Regions from separate parts of the Listeria sp. MAN/IMW/UF464 genome, predicted to be linked through region 1. Evidence: predicted binding sites of a transcription regulator. Region 1 holds the regulator's gene; the other holds the start of a gene.

The links. The regulator NrdR, encoded in region 1, represses ribonucleotide reductase genes. The targets are predictions, from matches to a motif close to AACACNATATATNGTGTT.
Region 2: a site for NrdR is predicted at 4,811-4,828, ahead of nrdD (anaerobic ribonucleoside-triphosphate reductase). Genes of this name have one in related genera too.

What each region holds. Positions count from the first base shown of each region.
Region 1 is NZ_JBZWZP010000001.1:137,715-146,065, forward strand. It holds gene polA (DNA polymerase I) at 1-401, shown strand, start outside; gene mutM (DNA-formamidopyrimidine glycosylase) at 425-1,246, shown strand; gene coaE (dephospho-CoA kinase) at 1,263-1,865, shown strand; gene nrdR (transcriptional regulator NrdR) at 1,943-2,407, shown strand; gene AC4PG0_RS00740 (replication initiation and membrane attachment family protein) at 2,413-3,789, shown strand; gene dnaI (primosomal protein DnaI) at 3,799-4,722, shown strand; T-box leader at 4,773-5,003, shown strand; gene thrS (threonine--tRNA ligase) at 5,073-6,995, shown strand; gene yihA (ribosome biogenesis GTP-binding protein YihA/YsxC) at 7,101-7,685, shown strand; gene hemA (glutamyl-tRNA reductase) at 7,813-8,351, shown strand, end outside.
Region 2 is NZ_JBZWZP010000001.1:1,365,256-1,373,606, forward strand. It holds gene AC4PG0_RS06965 (carbon-nitrogen family hydrolase) at 1-73, shown strand, start outside; gene AC4PG0_RS06970 (Crp/Fnr family transcriptional regulator) at 223-894, shown strand; gene AC4PG0_RS06975 (acyltransferase family protein) at 957-1,934, opposite strand; gene nrdG (anaerobic ribonucleoside-triphosphate reductase activating protein) at 2,072-2,623, opposite strand; gene nrdD (anaerobic ribonucleoside-triphosphate reductase) at 2,616-4,766, opposite strand; gene AC4PG0_RS06990 (ABC transporter ATP-binding protein) at 5,057-6,157, shown strand; gene AC4PG0_RS06995 (Gfo/Idh/MocA family protein) at 6,198-7,169, opposite strand; gene AC4PG0_RS07000 (Cof-type HAD-IIB family hydrolase) at 7,286-8,107, shown strand; gene AC4PG0_RS07005 (ComEC/Rec2 family competence protein) at 8,124-8,351, shown strand, end outside.

The DNA of each region.
Region 1 (8,351 bases):
CAGCTGTAAAAGAATATATGCAAGATATTGTTCGTTTTGCGAAAGAAAAAGGCTACGTAGAAACTATTTTACATCGTCGTCGGTATATTCCGGAAATCGTCAGCCGCAATTTCAATGTAAGAGGATTTGCGGAAAGAACGGCAATGAATACACCTATTCAGGGTAGTGCCGCGGATATTATAAAAAAAGCAATGATTCTCATGAGCGAACGCTTAAAATCTGAGAATTTAGAAGCAAAATTATTACTTCAAGTGCACGATGAGCTTATCTTTGAAGCACCTGAAGCAGAAATTGCAAAATTAGAAGAGATTGTACCTGATGTAATGGAAAATGCGGTAGAACTTTCTGTGCCACTTAAAGTTGATAGCGCATTTGGCGACACTTGGTATGATGCGAAATAAATAGAGAAACGGGGAGTTTATATATGCCAGAAATGCCGGAAGTAGAAAATGTCCGCGCAACATTACAAGAATTAGTCCCAGGTAAAAAAATAGATCAAGTGATTGTCCGCGTTCCCAAAATGATAGTAGCAACACCACCCGACGAGTTTGTCCATATGCTTGTCGGGCAAGAAATAGAAGCAGTGCGTCGTCGCGGCAAATTTTTACTATTTGACTTAACAAATTGTACGATTTTATCCCATTTGCGTATGGAAGGTAAATTCCGTTTAATGGATGAGAACGAGGAAGTTACTAAGCACACGCATATAATTTTTCATTTTGAAGATCATACCGAATTGCGCTTTTTAGATGTGCGGAAGTTTGGGACGATGGAAGTGACAAATAAATACGGCGAGTCAGAAACAAAATCGATAAAAAAACTAGGTCCAGAACCTTTAACACCTGCATTTACATTAGCTGATTTTGCTACTGGTGTGAAAAAAACAAGTAGAGCTATCAAAACAGCCTTACTTGATCAAAAATTAGTTGCTGGTGTTGGGAATATTTATGCGGATGAAATTTGTTTTGAAGCAAAAGTGCATCCAGAGAGAGCCGCCAACTCGCTATCTGATAAAGAAATTAATCGCATATTTGAAGCGACAAAAAGTATCATGACTGAAGCAGTTGCCCTTGGTGGTTCCACTGTTAGAACTTACGTGAATTCACAAGGTAAACTAGGACAATATCAAGATAAATTAAAAGTGTACGGAAAAACTGGGGAACCGTGCGTTATTTGCGGGACACCCATTGAAAAAATTAAACTAAATGGACGCGGGACGCATTTTTGCCCGCACTGTCAAAAATAGAAAGCGAGCTGAAATCATGGGTAAAACAATTGGATTAACAGGAAGTGTGGCAACAGGAAAGTCAACTGTGAGTAACCTGATTCAGCAAGCTGGAATTCCGCTAGTTGATGCTGATATTGCAGCTAGAAAAGTAGTTGAAAAAGGAACAGGTGGCCTAGCGGAAATTGTTGCATACTTTGGAAAAGACATTTTACTTGAAGACGGCACTTTAAACCGGGCTAAACTAGGAGAAATTATTTTTCGTGATAAAGAAAAACGGGAAAAATTAAATGAAATTACCCATCCTCGCGTGAAAGACTATATGTTGAATGAAAGAGAACGCTTTTTTGAAGCAGGAGAAAAAGTTGTATTTTTTGATATTCCGCTACTTTTTGAAAGTCATTTAGAATCTTTAGTGGATCAAATTATCGTTGTTTGGACGACACCGGAAACAGAGTTAAAGCGTTTAATGGAACGAAATAACCTAACTAAAGAAGAGGCATTAGCAAGAATTAATAGCCAAATGGGAATTGATGAAAAGGCGAAAAAAGCCGATTTTGTGATAGATAATAATGAGTCACTGGAAAAAACACAAAAGCAAGTCCTTACATTTATCGAGCGTTTTGTTAATAACAAATAGCCACCCTTACTTTCACATGGTATAATGAGGCATACAAATAAACAGATAAAGAATGCTAGAGATAGGAGTGATTTTTTGTGAGATGTCCTACTTGTAAATATAATGGCACGCGTGTTGTAGACTCAAGACCGGCAGACGATGGTAACTCCATCCGAAGAAGGCGTGAATGTGAAAAATGCGGATTCCGTTTTACTACTTTTGAAAAGGTAGAAGAGAGTCCTTTAATAGTTGTGAAAAAAGACGGGGCAAGAGAAGAATTTGCTCGTGAAAAAGTAAGACGTGGTTTAATAAGAGCTTGTGAGAAACGCCCAGTTAGTGCGGAACAAATTGAAGAAATCGTGAATGAAGTAGAGCGTGAACTAAGAAACATTGGTGACAGCGAAATCGCTTCTGATTTAATCGGTGAAAAAGTAATGAATAAATTAGCGAGTCTTGATGAAGTTGCCTACGTGCGCTTTGCATCGGTTTATCGCCAATTTAAAGATATTAGTGTGTTTGTAGAAGAACTAAAAGATTTGATGGAAAAAAATAAAGATAGGTGAGTAAATTGACGGAATTTTGGATGGAGCTTCAGGCGGTAGATAGCTATCAAGTGAAGGCAAGTGGGATTTTGACAGGTGCCGATAGAAAAATAATTACGATGTTGTATCAACCGTTAATGGGGGCGGAATGTCTTGCTTTATACCAAACCCTGTTCACAGAAGTGGAAGAAAACAGACTCTGGTCAGAAGCGCATTCTCACGTCCAACTTTTAAATATGCTTGATATTAGTTTGAAAGCGTTATTCGAGGCGCGATTGAAACTAGAAGGCTTAGGTCTTTTAAAAAGTTATGTGAAAACAGAAAATGACCAACGCTTTTATATTTACGAAATTTTACCACCGTTATCACCCGAAAAGTTTTTTTCAGATGGTCTTTTAAATATTTATTTATATAGTAAAATTGGCAATGCGCAGTTTCAGCGTTTGCGTCGTTTTTTTGCAGATGAAACTTTTGACACAGATACATACAGCGAAATTACTCGTTCGTTCCAAGATGTTTTTGAACCGTTTAAAGGTGGCAGTAGTGCAGTTCCATCAGAATCTAATCAGGTTTTAGTGGATAAAATTGCGCCAAAAGAAATCGAATTTGATGACGCGAGTTTTGACTTTAATTTATTCTTAAGTTTACTTTCGCCAGGGATGATTGCCCGGGAAAAAATAACAAAAGAAGTGCGCCAAACGATTTTAAAATTACACGGGATTTATCAAGTTTCTGAAAAAGATATGCCGAGTTATTTGTATCGTGCGCTTGATGCAAATGGCGAAATCGACATCGTTTATTTACGAAAAATCGTGCGCGAAGGCTACACGATTGAAAATGGCGCTCCACCAAAATTGCAAATGAAGCAGGAAACACCTGTAAAAAAAGAACCAGAAGAAGCTTTAAATGATGAAGAAGCCCTTCAAGTTTATTTAGAAAGCATCACGCCATTCCAATTATTAGTGGATATTTCAGACGGCGCGATCCCGGCAGAAACCGATTTACGCGTCGTAGAAGAAGTCATGAATCAACAAAATCTCCCGGTTCCCGTGATGAATGTGCTAATTGAATATGTTTTACTTCGCCTAGACCGGAAGCTTTCTAAAAATTACATGATGACTATCGCGGCCCACTGGAAACGAAAAAATGTAAAAACGGCAAAAGAAGCTATGGATCTCGCGTGGCAAGAGCACGAAAAATATAAACGATTACAAGAAGAACCAGCCACACCGAAAAATAATAATTACAACCGAAATTACCAAAAATCCACTAGAAAAGAAATTTTACCGGATTGGTTTGATAAAGAACAAGTTGCTCCAGCAGAAAACAAAATGACAGATAAAGAAAAACAAACGCTTGAAGAACAAGTTCGTGAAATTAAAGAACGACTAAATAAAAGGTAGGTGAAGAATATGGATAACATCGAAAGAACATTAGGACAGCTTTTTGAAGGGCGAGATTTTGAAAAAGAATACCAAGGTTTAAAACAACAAGTTCTCCATTATCAACCAATTCAAGATTTTTTCAAGGAAAATAAAGAAGATATTACGGAACAATTAATTAATCAAAACTTGTCTAATTTGTACGAATTTATGACGCAACATAAAAAATTCACAGAGCAAGAAGAGACATTAATGCCTGGTTATGCTCCAAAACTTGTCCTTAACGGGGAATTCATTACTGTCACCTATTATCCAACAAAAGAAAAAATTGAAGAAGATAAACGTCGTGCTGTCGAGCGGAGAATTCGTTCGCTTTACATGCCAAAACAAGTGGTGGATGCTAATTTAGCAGACTTTTATACGGATGAAGAATCGCGTAAATTGGCGCTTGTTGAAGCTTATCAATTTTTAAATAACTATCCGCCTCAAAATGGTGAGCGTGTGAAGGGGTTATTTATTCATGGTAGTTTTGGGACTGGAAAATCCTACTTGCTTGGAGCACTTGCAAAAGAGTTAGCTTTAAAAGGTATTTCGACGACTCTAGTTTATTTACCAGAATTTATGCGGGAAGTGAAGCAGTCTATTTCGGATAATACTGTTGGCGAAAAAATCCAGTTTGCCAAAGAAACCGAAGTATTAATGCTTGATGATATTGGCGCAGAATCGATGACAGCGTGGACACGTGATGAAGTGCTGGGTGCGATTTTACAATTCCGGATGCAAGAAGAATTACCAACATTCTTCTCGTCTAATTACAATATGGATCAACTTGAGAATCATTTAATGTTTGCTCAAAATGGTACGGAAGAAAAACTAAAAGCTCGCCGAATCATGGAACGGGTGCGTTATTTATCCAAAGAAGTAAACTTAGAAGGAAAAAATCGCCGCTTCTAAAAAGTACTTGCAAATATATCTCATCGGGCTTATAATGTGAAGTAATATAAAACAAAGTGATGAAAAGGACAACCAATTTAACGGAAAATTATAGAGAGGAAGGGCTAGCTGGGAACCTTCTATTGGAACTTAAATTTGGACCACCTTGGAACTTCTATTAGGAACGTTTTTTACTAGTAATAATAGACGGATCGCTCCGTTACAGGCGACAAGAGTGAAGTAGTTAATTTTAGCTATTTCTGAATCTTGGGTGGAACCACGAGCATAAACTCGTCCCTTGACAACAGGAGGGATGGGTTTTTTATTTTGCCCTCCTAACCACATTTAAAAAAAGAAAAGGAGAGATTAGTATGAAAATCACATTTCCAGATGGCGCTGTAAAAGAATTTGAGCCAGGCGTGTCAACAGCTGACATAGCGGCTTCCATCAGTCCAGGTCTAAAAAAGAAAGCACTCGCAGGTAAATTAAACGGAGAATTACTTGACTTAGTAACTCCAATCCATGAAGATGGGGCAATTGAAATCGTTACTCCGGATCATGAAGATGCACTTGGAATTTTGCGCCATAGTACTGCTCATCTAATGGCTCAAGCGCTAAAACGACTTTATCCAGATGTGAAATTTGGAGTTGGTCCAGCGATTGAATCTGGTTTCTACTATGATATTGATACAGAAGCTGTTATTAGTGATGAATCTTTAGTTGAAATCGAAAAAGAAATGCAAAAAATCGTTCGTGAAAATGTACCAATCGAACGCGAAGTTGTTTCTCGTGAAGAAGCAATTAAACGTTTTGAAGCGATTGGCGATCAATATAAATTAGAACTAATCGAAGCAATTCCTGAAGATGAAACAGTGACAATTTATACTCAAGGTGAATTTTTCGACCTTTGTCGCGGTGTCCATGTTCCTTCTACTGGTAAAATTCAAGTGTTTAAACTGTTAAGCGTGGCTGGTGCATACTGGCGCGGCGACAGCAACAACAAAATGCTTCAACGTATTTACGGCACAGCTTTCTTTGACAAAAATGGCTTAAAAGAATTTATCCAAATGCAAAAAGAAGCAAAAGAACGTGACCATCGTAAATTAGGGAAAGAATTAGATTTATTTGCGAACAGTATCGAAGTCGGTCAAGGACTACCTCTTTGGTTACCAAAAGGTGCAACTATCCGCCGCGTTATTGAACGTTATATCGTGGATAAAGAAGAACGCCTAGGTTACAATCACGTTTATACTCCAATTATGGCAAACGTGGAACTTTACAAAACAAGCGGTCACTGGGATCACTACCATGAAGATATGTTCCCAACTATGAAAATGGATAACGAAGAACTTGTGTTACGCCCAATGAACTGCCCACATCACATGATGATTTATAAAAATGACATTCATAGTTATCGTGAACTGCCAATCCGTATTGCAGAACTTGGCATGATGCACCGCTATGAAATGAGTGGAGCACTTTCAGGACTACAACGTGTTCGTGGCATGACTCTAAATGATGCACATGTATTTGTTCGCCCAGATCAAATTAAAGATGAATTCAAACGCGTTGTGGAGCTAATTTTAGAAGTATATAAAGACTTTGATATTAAAGATTACTCCTTCCGCCTAAGCTATCGCGATCCGAAAAATACTGAAAAATATTTTGACGATGATGCGATGTGGGAAAAAGCCCAAGCAATGCTTAAATCCGCAATGGATGAAATGAATATGGATTACTTTGAAGCAGAGGGTGAAGCTGCGTTTTATGGTCCAAAACTAGATGTTCAAGTAAAAACTGCTATAGGAAAAGAAGAAACTCTTTCTACTGTACAACTTGACTTCTTACTTCCAGAACGCTTTGATTTAACTTACATCGGCGAAGATGGTGAAAAACATCGCCCAGTAGTTATTCACCGCGGTGTTGTATCGACAATGGAACGCTTTGTTGCTTACCTAATTGAAGAATATAAAGGTGCTTTCCCAACTTGGTTAGCTCCAGTTCAAATGGAACTTATCCCAGTTAATGCCGACGCTCATTTAGATTATGCAAAAGGTGTACAAGATAAATTACAACGCGCTGGACTTCGCGCGGAAGTAGATGACCGTAACGAAAAACTAGGATATAAAATCCGTGAAGCGCAAACTAAGAAAATCCCATACGCATTAGTGCTTGGGGACCAAGAAGTAGAAGCTGGTTCTGTAAACGTTCGTCGCTACGGCTCTAAGGATTCAGAAACAATGGATCTAGATGCCTTCATTGCACAAGTAGTAGCAGAAGTAAGCAAATATTAATCTGAAAAATACTGTCTCAAACGGGGCAGTATTTTTTCATGGTGCTTTTTTCCTCTTTTTCCGTTATACTAGTAAAAGATAATGAATAGAACAGGATGGACAAATATGGATGTAAATAATGTAGAACTAGTAATAAGCGCTGTTCGACCAGAGCAATACCCTGAAACAGACCTTCCAGAATATGCACTTGCAGGTCGATCCAACGTCGGAAAGTCATCGTTTATTAATACGATGATTCGCCGTAAAAGTATGGCAAGAATTTCACAAAAACCAGGAAAAACACAAACGCTAAATTTTTATAAAATTGAAGAAGCACTTTTCTTTGTCGATGTACCAGGCTATGGTTTTGCTAAAGTTTCAAAAACCGAACGCGAAAAATGGGGCGTGATGATTGAAACTTATATTACTTCTCGTGAGCAACTTCGTGGTGTTATTCAAATTGTAGATTTGCGCCATAAACCTACAGAAGATGACCGAATGATGTATGAATTTCTAAAGTATTATGATATTCCGGTTATCGTTGTAGCAACAAAAGCCGACAAAATCCCACGCAGCAAATGGCAAAAAAATGCTAAAATTGTTCGCGAAACACTAGATTTTGATCCTGACGACAAATTTGTCTTATTTTCTTCTGAAACAAAGATGGGAAAAGACGAAGCATGGCAGTTTATCAAAGAAGGAATGGAATAATAGAAAGAGTTGGAATGAAAAATCCAGCTCTTTTTTCCGTCTAAATACATAAACGGACTATTTGGTGTCCACATCGAAAAGTGGTAGAATGTATTAGAGTTCAATTTAATTTTAGGAGGATTATCGAATGTTTATTCTCACCATGGGGCTGAATCATCACACAGCACCAATCGACATCCGCGAAAAATTAGTTTTTAAAGAAACAGAGGAAGAAATGGCCTTAGTAACATTACTGCAGGAAAAAAGTATCCTCGAAAATGTTATTATTTCGACATGCAATCGTACGGAGATTGTGGCTGTCGTCGATCAAATACATACAGGCAGATATTACTTAAAACGCTTTATGGCCAATTGGTTTCAAATGGATATGGAAAAAATCGAGCCTTATTTGTTTTTTCATGAAGAAGCAGAGGCCGTCAATCATTTATATAAAGTAACTGCGGGACTCGATTCACTTGTGCTCGGAGAAACGCAAATTCTCGGGCAAGTAAAACATGCATTCGAAATCGCGAAACAGACTGGAACAACAGGCACACTCTTAAATAAACTTTTTCGGGAAGTAGTTACTTTTGCCAAAAAAGTACATCATCATACGAAAATTAACGAAAATGCCGTTTCGGTCAGTTATGCAGCTGTAGAAGTTGCCAAAAAACTATATGGTTCATT
Region 2 (8,351 bases), 1.2 Mb from region 1:
CGACTTGAATTTAGTCGCTGAAACTAGAGGGATAATTCCTGTTTTTACCGACCGTCGTCCTGAACTATACTAAAATCAGAATAGCGTTTTTTTACAATTTCTCATTAAATCTTCAAATTTCCACCAATAAAGTGGCAATTTGGTATCATTTATGTGGATTAAATTTTGTTAATTTTGTTATTATATATTATAGTTAACGAAAGAGTAAAGGAGCTGCTAACAATGGATGCACTATTTAACCACAAAGAATTCATTCGGTTATCTCACGAAGGTAACATCAACTACGAAAAATTAAAAGTTCCAAAAAATACTGAATTAGTTAATACAGCCGACCAAAGAAATAGTCATGTCTATTTAATTATCGACGGATTTGTTTCCATTTCTATGAACCCAGAATCAAACAGTATTTACACGATTCTTGGAAAAGGCTCCTTCGTCAATTACTATAGTCTATTCCAAGGAAATGTAGATGACTTTTTATTTAAAACGATATCAACTTGTACGGTTTATAAATACACGTTTAAAGATTTAGAGTATTTTCTTTCAATGTTTCCAGAGAACTTTGGTTTTCAATTTTTCATTATGCGTGACTTGGCTCGCCATGCTTTCTTCAAAAGCCTTTCATCCGAAACAAGTTCCTCCGATAAGTTAGAGTTATCTTTTATCAACATCGGAAAACTTCACGGCACTCCATATGAAAAAGACAGTGTCATTTTACCAAAAGAAATGCGCACTAGTGTTATAGCCGCTTACAGTAATCTTTCAAAAAGCAGTTTTTACAAACAATTAGCGCGTTTAAAAGACCAGGGAAAAATATGGAAAAACGATAGAGAATGGGTTCTTAAGAATAAAGAGGTATATGATTATTTAAAAGCAAGAGAAATTGATGTATAACAAAAATCCGCCCAGGAAAATAGGCGGATTTTTGTTTTGCTATAGATATTTTTTTCATTTAATCATTTCAACTGTCTTAATGCTTTTTTCCTCAGCATCATTGTAAAGATTCCATATATTGCTATCGTAATTAAGATGGTAAATATTAACTGGAATGTCATTGTTTGCTCCATGAAAAAGGGTCTTTGTGTCATCATTAAATAAAATATGATTGGATGTAAGATATAGGGTAATAAGGTGTCGCTACCAACTATGTCCATTATCGTTCTTTTAGTTGGGACGATAGCGATTAATAAAAATATCCATAAAAAGGCTAAGAAGAACGACGCCATAACATTCACTATATAACCTACTGTAGTGACGCTAAATGCCGTTTTATTTAAAAAGCCATAAAATAAATTAAGGAATTCATCTGGTTGTGTAGAAAACAGATTATATAAGACTATGACTAATACCAGAGTAATTATGCCACATATGTACTTGTACTTTTTTAAAAATATACGTAATTTGTTAAAACCGCTTCTATCCAGATAGAAACCTGCAATGAAATACGGGAAAAAGCTAAGGATTCTTGTAATAGTTAAAAATTGCGTGCCATAAAAGTATCTATTTGTAATTGCAACAACGAGTAAAACTAAAACGATCAGTAATACATCTACCGCATATTTGCCTCGTTTATTTGCATACATGGCGAACAGCATCCATACTGCCAGCGCTAACAAATACCATAAATGAAATGCTGGGGTAATTAACATTTTTAAATCGATGTTTTTATAGTAGCCCGTCAGTAGTCCTAATAGTAAAAATAATGGCTGGAACATAATAAATAATCCTAACAACCTACCTATTTTCTTAAAGGTAACTTTTTGACTAAATATCCCATTAATAAAAATAAAAGCTGGCATATGAAACGAATAAATAACGTCAATTACTGCTACTTCTTTAGGTCCCATTACTAACAAAAAATGACCGAACATCACTAGAAATATCAAAATACCTTTTATGTTTGATAGCTGATAATCATACTCTTTTTCTTTCAATAGATCACCTCGATGAATTTATAATAAAACTATGTATGAAATTAGTATTCTTGTCAACTTAAAAATTAGCATCTCCCCTGCTTACTTGGCTAAAGTCTAAAAAAGAAGTTCTTTATTATCTAAAGAACTTCTTTTTTTCACAATTCATATAACACTACTTCATCAGCAGCAAGTGATTTTTGTACGTCAATAATTCGTTGGTTGCTGGAACCGCGGAATGCTAAGTTTGGATCGAATAGCTTTTGTTCAAAGCGGCCATCTACAAGGACATCTATTAAGGATAAAAGTTCGAGTTTGTCAGTTGTTTCTTGCATCATTTCATCCCAAGTGTAGCCTGTCCATGACCAAATGTCTTTCGTTTTCCCATATGTCGCGCGGATTCGTTTCACGACAGATAGGCATGTGGCGGTATTTAAAAATGGTTCCCCGCCAAGCAACGTCAGACCTTGAACGCTCTCATGTCCGATGTCTTTTAGAATATCGTCTTCTAATTCTTTTGTGTAAGGTTTGCCGTATTTAAATGATTGCGCGGCCTTGTTGTAGCAGCCTTCGCAGTGGAAAGGACATCCAGATACATATAAACTGCACCGGACGCCCTCCCCGTCGACAAAGTTGAATGCTTTATAGTCGGCGATATACCCTCTGGATAATTCATTCGACTTCCATTCGCACGGTTTTGGATTATTCACCTAAGTTCTCCATATGTTTCACACGATTGCTAATTTCTACGTGGCGTCCATGAACCATTGGACGTTTCATCGGATTACCTAAATAACCACAAGTACGTTTTACAACATCTGCTTTTTCAGGATCAGTGTTTCCACAGCTTGGGCATTTAAAGCCTTCTTCTGTAGGAACAAATTCACCTTCAAAATCACATTCGTAACATTTATCAATTGGTGTATTTGTACCAAGGTAAGCTACACGATCATAGGAGTAATCCCATACAGCCTCAAGTGCTTTCGTATTGTGAACCATTTTTGGATACTCACAATAATGAATGAATCCGCCAGAGCAAAATTCTGGATAATCTTTTTCAAAATCGATTTTTTCAAATGGTGTGATTTTTTTACGAACATCATAATGGAAAGAGTTTTGATAATAGTCTTTATCTGTAATGTCTTTAATTACGCCATATTTTTCTTTGTCTAAACGGTTGAAACGGTCCGTTAAGCTTTCACTTGGAGTAGAATATACGCTAAACCAGTAGCCATATTCATCTTTCCAATTATCAGCATAGGCTTTTAGTTCTTTCACAATATCAAGCGTAAAGTTTTTTGCTTCTTTGTCGCCTTCCCATTCGCCGCCATAAAATACAGTTGCAGCTTCGTAAAGACCGATATAGCCGATCGAAATCGTAGAGCGTTCTTTATTGAATAGTTGATCGACATTTTCACCGTCTTGTAGTCGTTTGCCAAAAGCTCCATATTTATAAAGAATTGGCGCGTTTTCTGGACGAGCTTGACGGACACGGTTTAAACGGAAAAGTAGCGCATCTTTGACTGTTTTCATGCGCTCGTGGAAAATTTCCCAGAAACGTTCTTTGTCCCCACCACTTTGAATGGCGATTCGCGGAATATTAAGCGTTACAACCCCAAGATTGTTTCTTCCCGCGTTAACATGTTCTCCGTTTTCATTCTTCCAAGCTGGTAAAAATGAACGGCAACCCATTGGTACTTTGAAATCGCCTGTTAAACGAACGAGTGAATCGTAGTTAAGTACATCTGGATACATCCGTTTTGAGGAACATTCCAGCGCTAATTGTTTAATGTCATAGTTCGGATCTTCCGCATTTAAATTAGTTCCACGACGAATCGAAAATACTAATTTCGGGAAAATGGCAGTATGTTTATCTTTACCAACCCCGCCAATACGAACTTTTAAGATTGCTTTTTGAATTTCGCGGGCAAACCAATCTTCCCCAAGACCAAAGCCTAGTGTGACGAATGGAGTTTGGCCGTTACTTGTATATAATGTATTGATTTCATATTCTAAGCTTTGCATCGCATCGTAAATATCTTTGCGTGTTTTTTCCGCTGCGTAGCCTTCTTGTTTTTCTGGAACGACCCATTCTGTCGCATCTTTTTTGTGTTTTTCAAAGTTTAAACGAGCGTAAACGGATAATACTTCATCAATTCGGTCAACTGAGCAGCCGCCGTACTGTGAACTTGCTACGTTTGCAATGATTTGAGCAATTTGTGCTGTAGCTGTTTGGATTGATTTCGGGCTTTCTACGTTGGCATTACCAATCGTAAATCCTTTTGATAACATTCCTTCGATGTCGATTAAACAACAGTTTGTCATCGCATGGTATGGACTGTAGTCTAAATCGTGAAAATGAATTTCCCCTTTTAAATGAGCGTTCGATACGTGTTTTGGTAGCATGTATTTTAAGGCATAGCTTTTTGCTACGGCTCCTGCTGTCAAATCGCGTTGTGTATTGAAAACAGTCGCATCTTTATTTGCATTTTCGTTCACTACTGTTTTATCTTTTTGTAGTAATTTTTCTACGCTTTTGTGCATATCTGTGATGTTTTCGCGCTCGTGATCCCGGTCGTGACGATACTCTATGTAAGCCCTCGCTACATCAGGATACGTCGATTTCATTAAAGTGTTTTCGACGCATTGCTGGATTTCATCGATGGTCATATCTGTCTTGTTAGGTAATTCACTTACAACCTCAAGCAAAATCTCTTCTAAAAAAGTTTCGTCCTCTAATTCAATTGCTTTCATGGATGCTTCAACGGCATTACGAATTTTAATTAAATCAAAGTTTGCTTTGCGGCCATCCCTTTTTATCACCATTTGTTCATTAAGTTGTTCCACGTACATGATAATCCCCCACTAACTATATATTGTGTCTGCTATAATAATATAACACAATATAAAGTTTTTTTGTAATGATATCTGGGGATTTTTTTGAATTGGGACTAAAGAATTAAAAGCCATGAAAAATCTTTCACATAAAAGGTCTTTTGTCACTTTACTTCTTTTTATTTTTTTGCTACTTATGCAAGTTGCCCAACAGATGAATTTTTTCTTTGTGCAAATTGCCATAGTTTTTGTAAAGCGTTTTCATATACAATAAACACAAGTTAAAAAATAGAAAGAGGCGAAGTAAGTTGGCACAATTATCATTAGAACATATTTATAAAATTTACGATAACAAAGTAACTGCGGTATCTGACTTTAATTTAGAGATCGATGACAAAGAGTTCATCGTTTTTGTAGGACCATCTGGTTGTGGTAAATCTACAACTTTACGTATGATTGCTGGATTAGAAGAAATTTCTAAAGGCGAACTATCTATTGATGGTAAAGTAATGAACAATGTTGCGCCAAAAGACCGCGACATCGCAATGGTATTCCAAAACTACGCATTATATCCACATATGACTGTATATGATAATATGGCATTCGGTTTAAAACTTCGTAAAATGCCAAAAGACGAAATTAAAAAACGTGTTGAGCATGCAGCAAATATTCTTGGCTTAACTGAATACTTAAAACGTAAACCAAGTGCACTTTCCGGTGGTCAACGTCAACGTGTTGCTCTAGGTCGTGCAATCGTTCGTGATGCAAAAGTCTTCCTAATGGATGAACCACTTTCCAACTTGGATGCGAAATTACGTGTGCAAATGCGTGCGGAAATCACAAAACTTCACCAACAATTAGATACTACCATGATTTACGTTACCCATGACCAAACAGAAGCAATGACAATGGCAACTCGTATCGTTATCATGAAAGACGGTGTTATCCAACAAGTTGGTTCACCAAAACAAGTTTACGATCACCCAGTGAATATGTTCGTAGCCGGCTTTATTGGTAGCCCAGCAATGAACTTCTTCAAAGGTCGTTTAGAAGGTTCTAACTTTATCGGTGATGATTTCACTATCGCTGTTCCAGAAGGTAAACTTAAACTTCTTAAAGACAGAGGATTTGACGGTAAAGAAATCGTTTTCGGTATTCGTCCAGAAGACATTCATGATGAACCAATCGTTATTGAAGCAAACCCAGGTTACACTTTCAAAGCGACTACTATTGTTGCCGAGCTTACTGGTGCTGAATTCATGCTTCATAGCCGCGTTGGTACACACGAATTCGTAGCTCGTGTTGATGCTCGCTCTGAACACCAACCAAATGAAGTATTAACTTTAGCATTTGAAATGTCTAAATCTCACTTCTTTGACCCAGAAACAGAAGATAACTTAACTGACTAATATACTTAAAAAATCCCCGCCACATGTGGCGGGGATTTTCTTATTTTTCAAAAGGAAATTTAATTCCCCACTGCGACCTAACATCACTCATAATCGCGATAACATCATTCGTTAATTGATAGGTTGTATTTTCTCCAGTTGCAATACTTTCTTCCATTGCTGTAATTTCATATTCTAATGCTTTATCTGTTTCACCCGCTTTGATTTCTTCTACTTTTCCTGTCGCGGTGTATGTAACCGTTGCTCGGTCTGCCCGCGGATACTCATCTACAGTGATAAATCCTTCTTCACAGGCTATAACACCGCGTTTTGGTACTTTAGCTCGGAAAGAAAGCGACACTACGGCCAACTCTTCTTCTTTATTTTTCAGTAAAATACCTGATTGTTCGTCCACGCCCGTCTCGAATTTCTTCATCGTCGTTAATACTTCATCAGGTGCCGCGCTTAAAAAGTAACGCGCGAAACTCAATGCATATGTACCAATATCAAGTAATGCCCCACCAGCTAAATCCATATTATAGAAACGATTTTTCGGATCCTTTTCCTTAGCACTGCCGAAAGCTACTTGGATAATTTTAAGTTTACCAATTACGCCTGAATCAACTATTTCTCGTAATTTCTTATAAAGCGGCATATGGAAAATCGTCATGGCTTCCTTAACAATTAGCCCTTTTTCCTTAGCTAATGCATTTATTTCATTCAATTCCGCACTGCTTACAGTAATCGCTTTTTCTGCTAAAACATGTTTCCCATTATGTAAACTTTTCATAATAAATTCGTAGTGGTTAGAATGAGGTGTAGCAATATACACTACATCAATCATAGGGTCTGTAAGCATCGCATCAAAATCATCGTATACCTTTTCAATCCCGTATTGATTTGCAAAAACTTGTCCCTTCTCTAAACTTCGTGCTCCTACTGCATAGATTTCGCGATTTAACCCTTGCATTCCTTCCGCAAATTGGTGCGCAATCGAACCTGGTCCAAGAATTGCCCAGTTAAGCTTTTTCATCGTGGAATTCCCCCAAATATTTATTTTCGAACTTGTCAAAAACTATTGTATCATATATAACTATTCCGATTCGCACATGGTATACTTATGTTATTAACTAAAAAGGATGATTTTATTTGACTAATAAATATTTAATTTGTTCGGATATTGATGGTACACTACTGCGCCAAGATCAGACTGTTTCTGAGAAAACCCGTGATTTAATTCAAACTTTAGAAAATGACGGTCATATTTTTTCAATTTCTACTGGACGGATGTATCGTTCCGCCCGGGAAGTAGGTTTTCAAGTTAGTAAGTCTGGTCATGTTATTGCATCCAATGGTTCTTACGCAGCCATTCGTGACGAAGAGTTTCTTAAAACCACTTTAGAAGAAAAAGCCATTCGTGAAACATATGATATTATGCGCGATTTTGATTTACCACTATTTTTCTTCTCTACAAATACATTATTCTACACAAAAGAACCACCTGAGTTTTTCCGAGAGCTTGCTGATAAAAGCCGACTCGATACTGGACATAATAGTTTTTCACTCGTTTCTATTAATGATTCGCATGTTTTTGATGAAAACATGAATCAATTTTTAAACGCCATCGTAGTTTCAGAGGACGATACGTCTCGACTAGCCGATGTGCGTCAAGCGTTAAATCAAGCAAATGGAATTCGCGTACTTTCCTCTCACCATAATAATTTAGAGATTCTCCCTGCTAATTCTGACAAAAAAACTGCTGTAGAAGCGCTTGGAAAATATTACGGTATTCCTAGAGAAAGAATTATCACATTTGGTGATGGTGAAAATGATATTGGCATGCTACAATATGCAGGAACTGGTGTTGCAATGGCTAACGCAAGCGATAATGTCAAAGCAGCAGCAAATCAACTTACAGACACGAATGAAGCAGACGGGGTTTACAAATTTCTAAAAGAATTCATTTCATAGGAAAAGAGGAAAAGGGATGAAAAAAGGGATTTTAAAGTTGTTTCTAGTGTTAGCTTTAGTAGCTGGTATTTCGGTACCAAGCTCCATTCAAGCCGAAGCCGCAACACCAACGATAAAAGTGCATTTCATTGATGTTGGTCAAGGGGACGCCATTTACATCAAGGCTCCTAGTGGCGAAGATATTTTAATCGATGCCGGCAACAAAGGAAAAGGGAAGATTGTAGTTAATTATTTGAAGAAATTA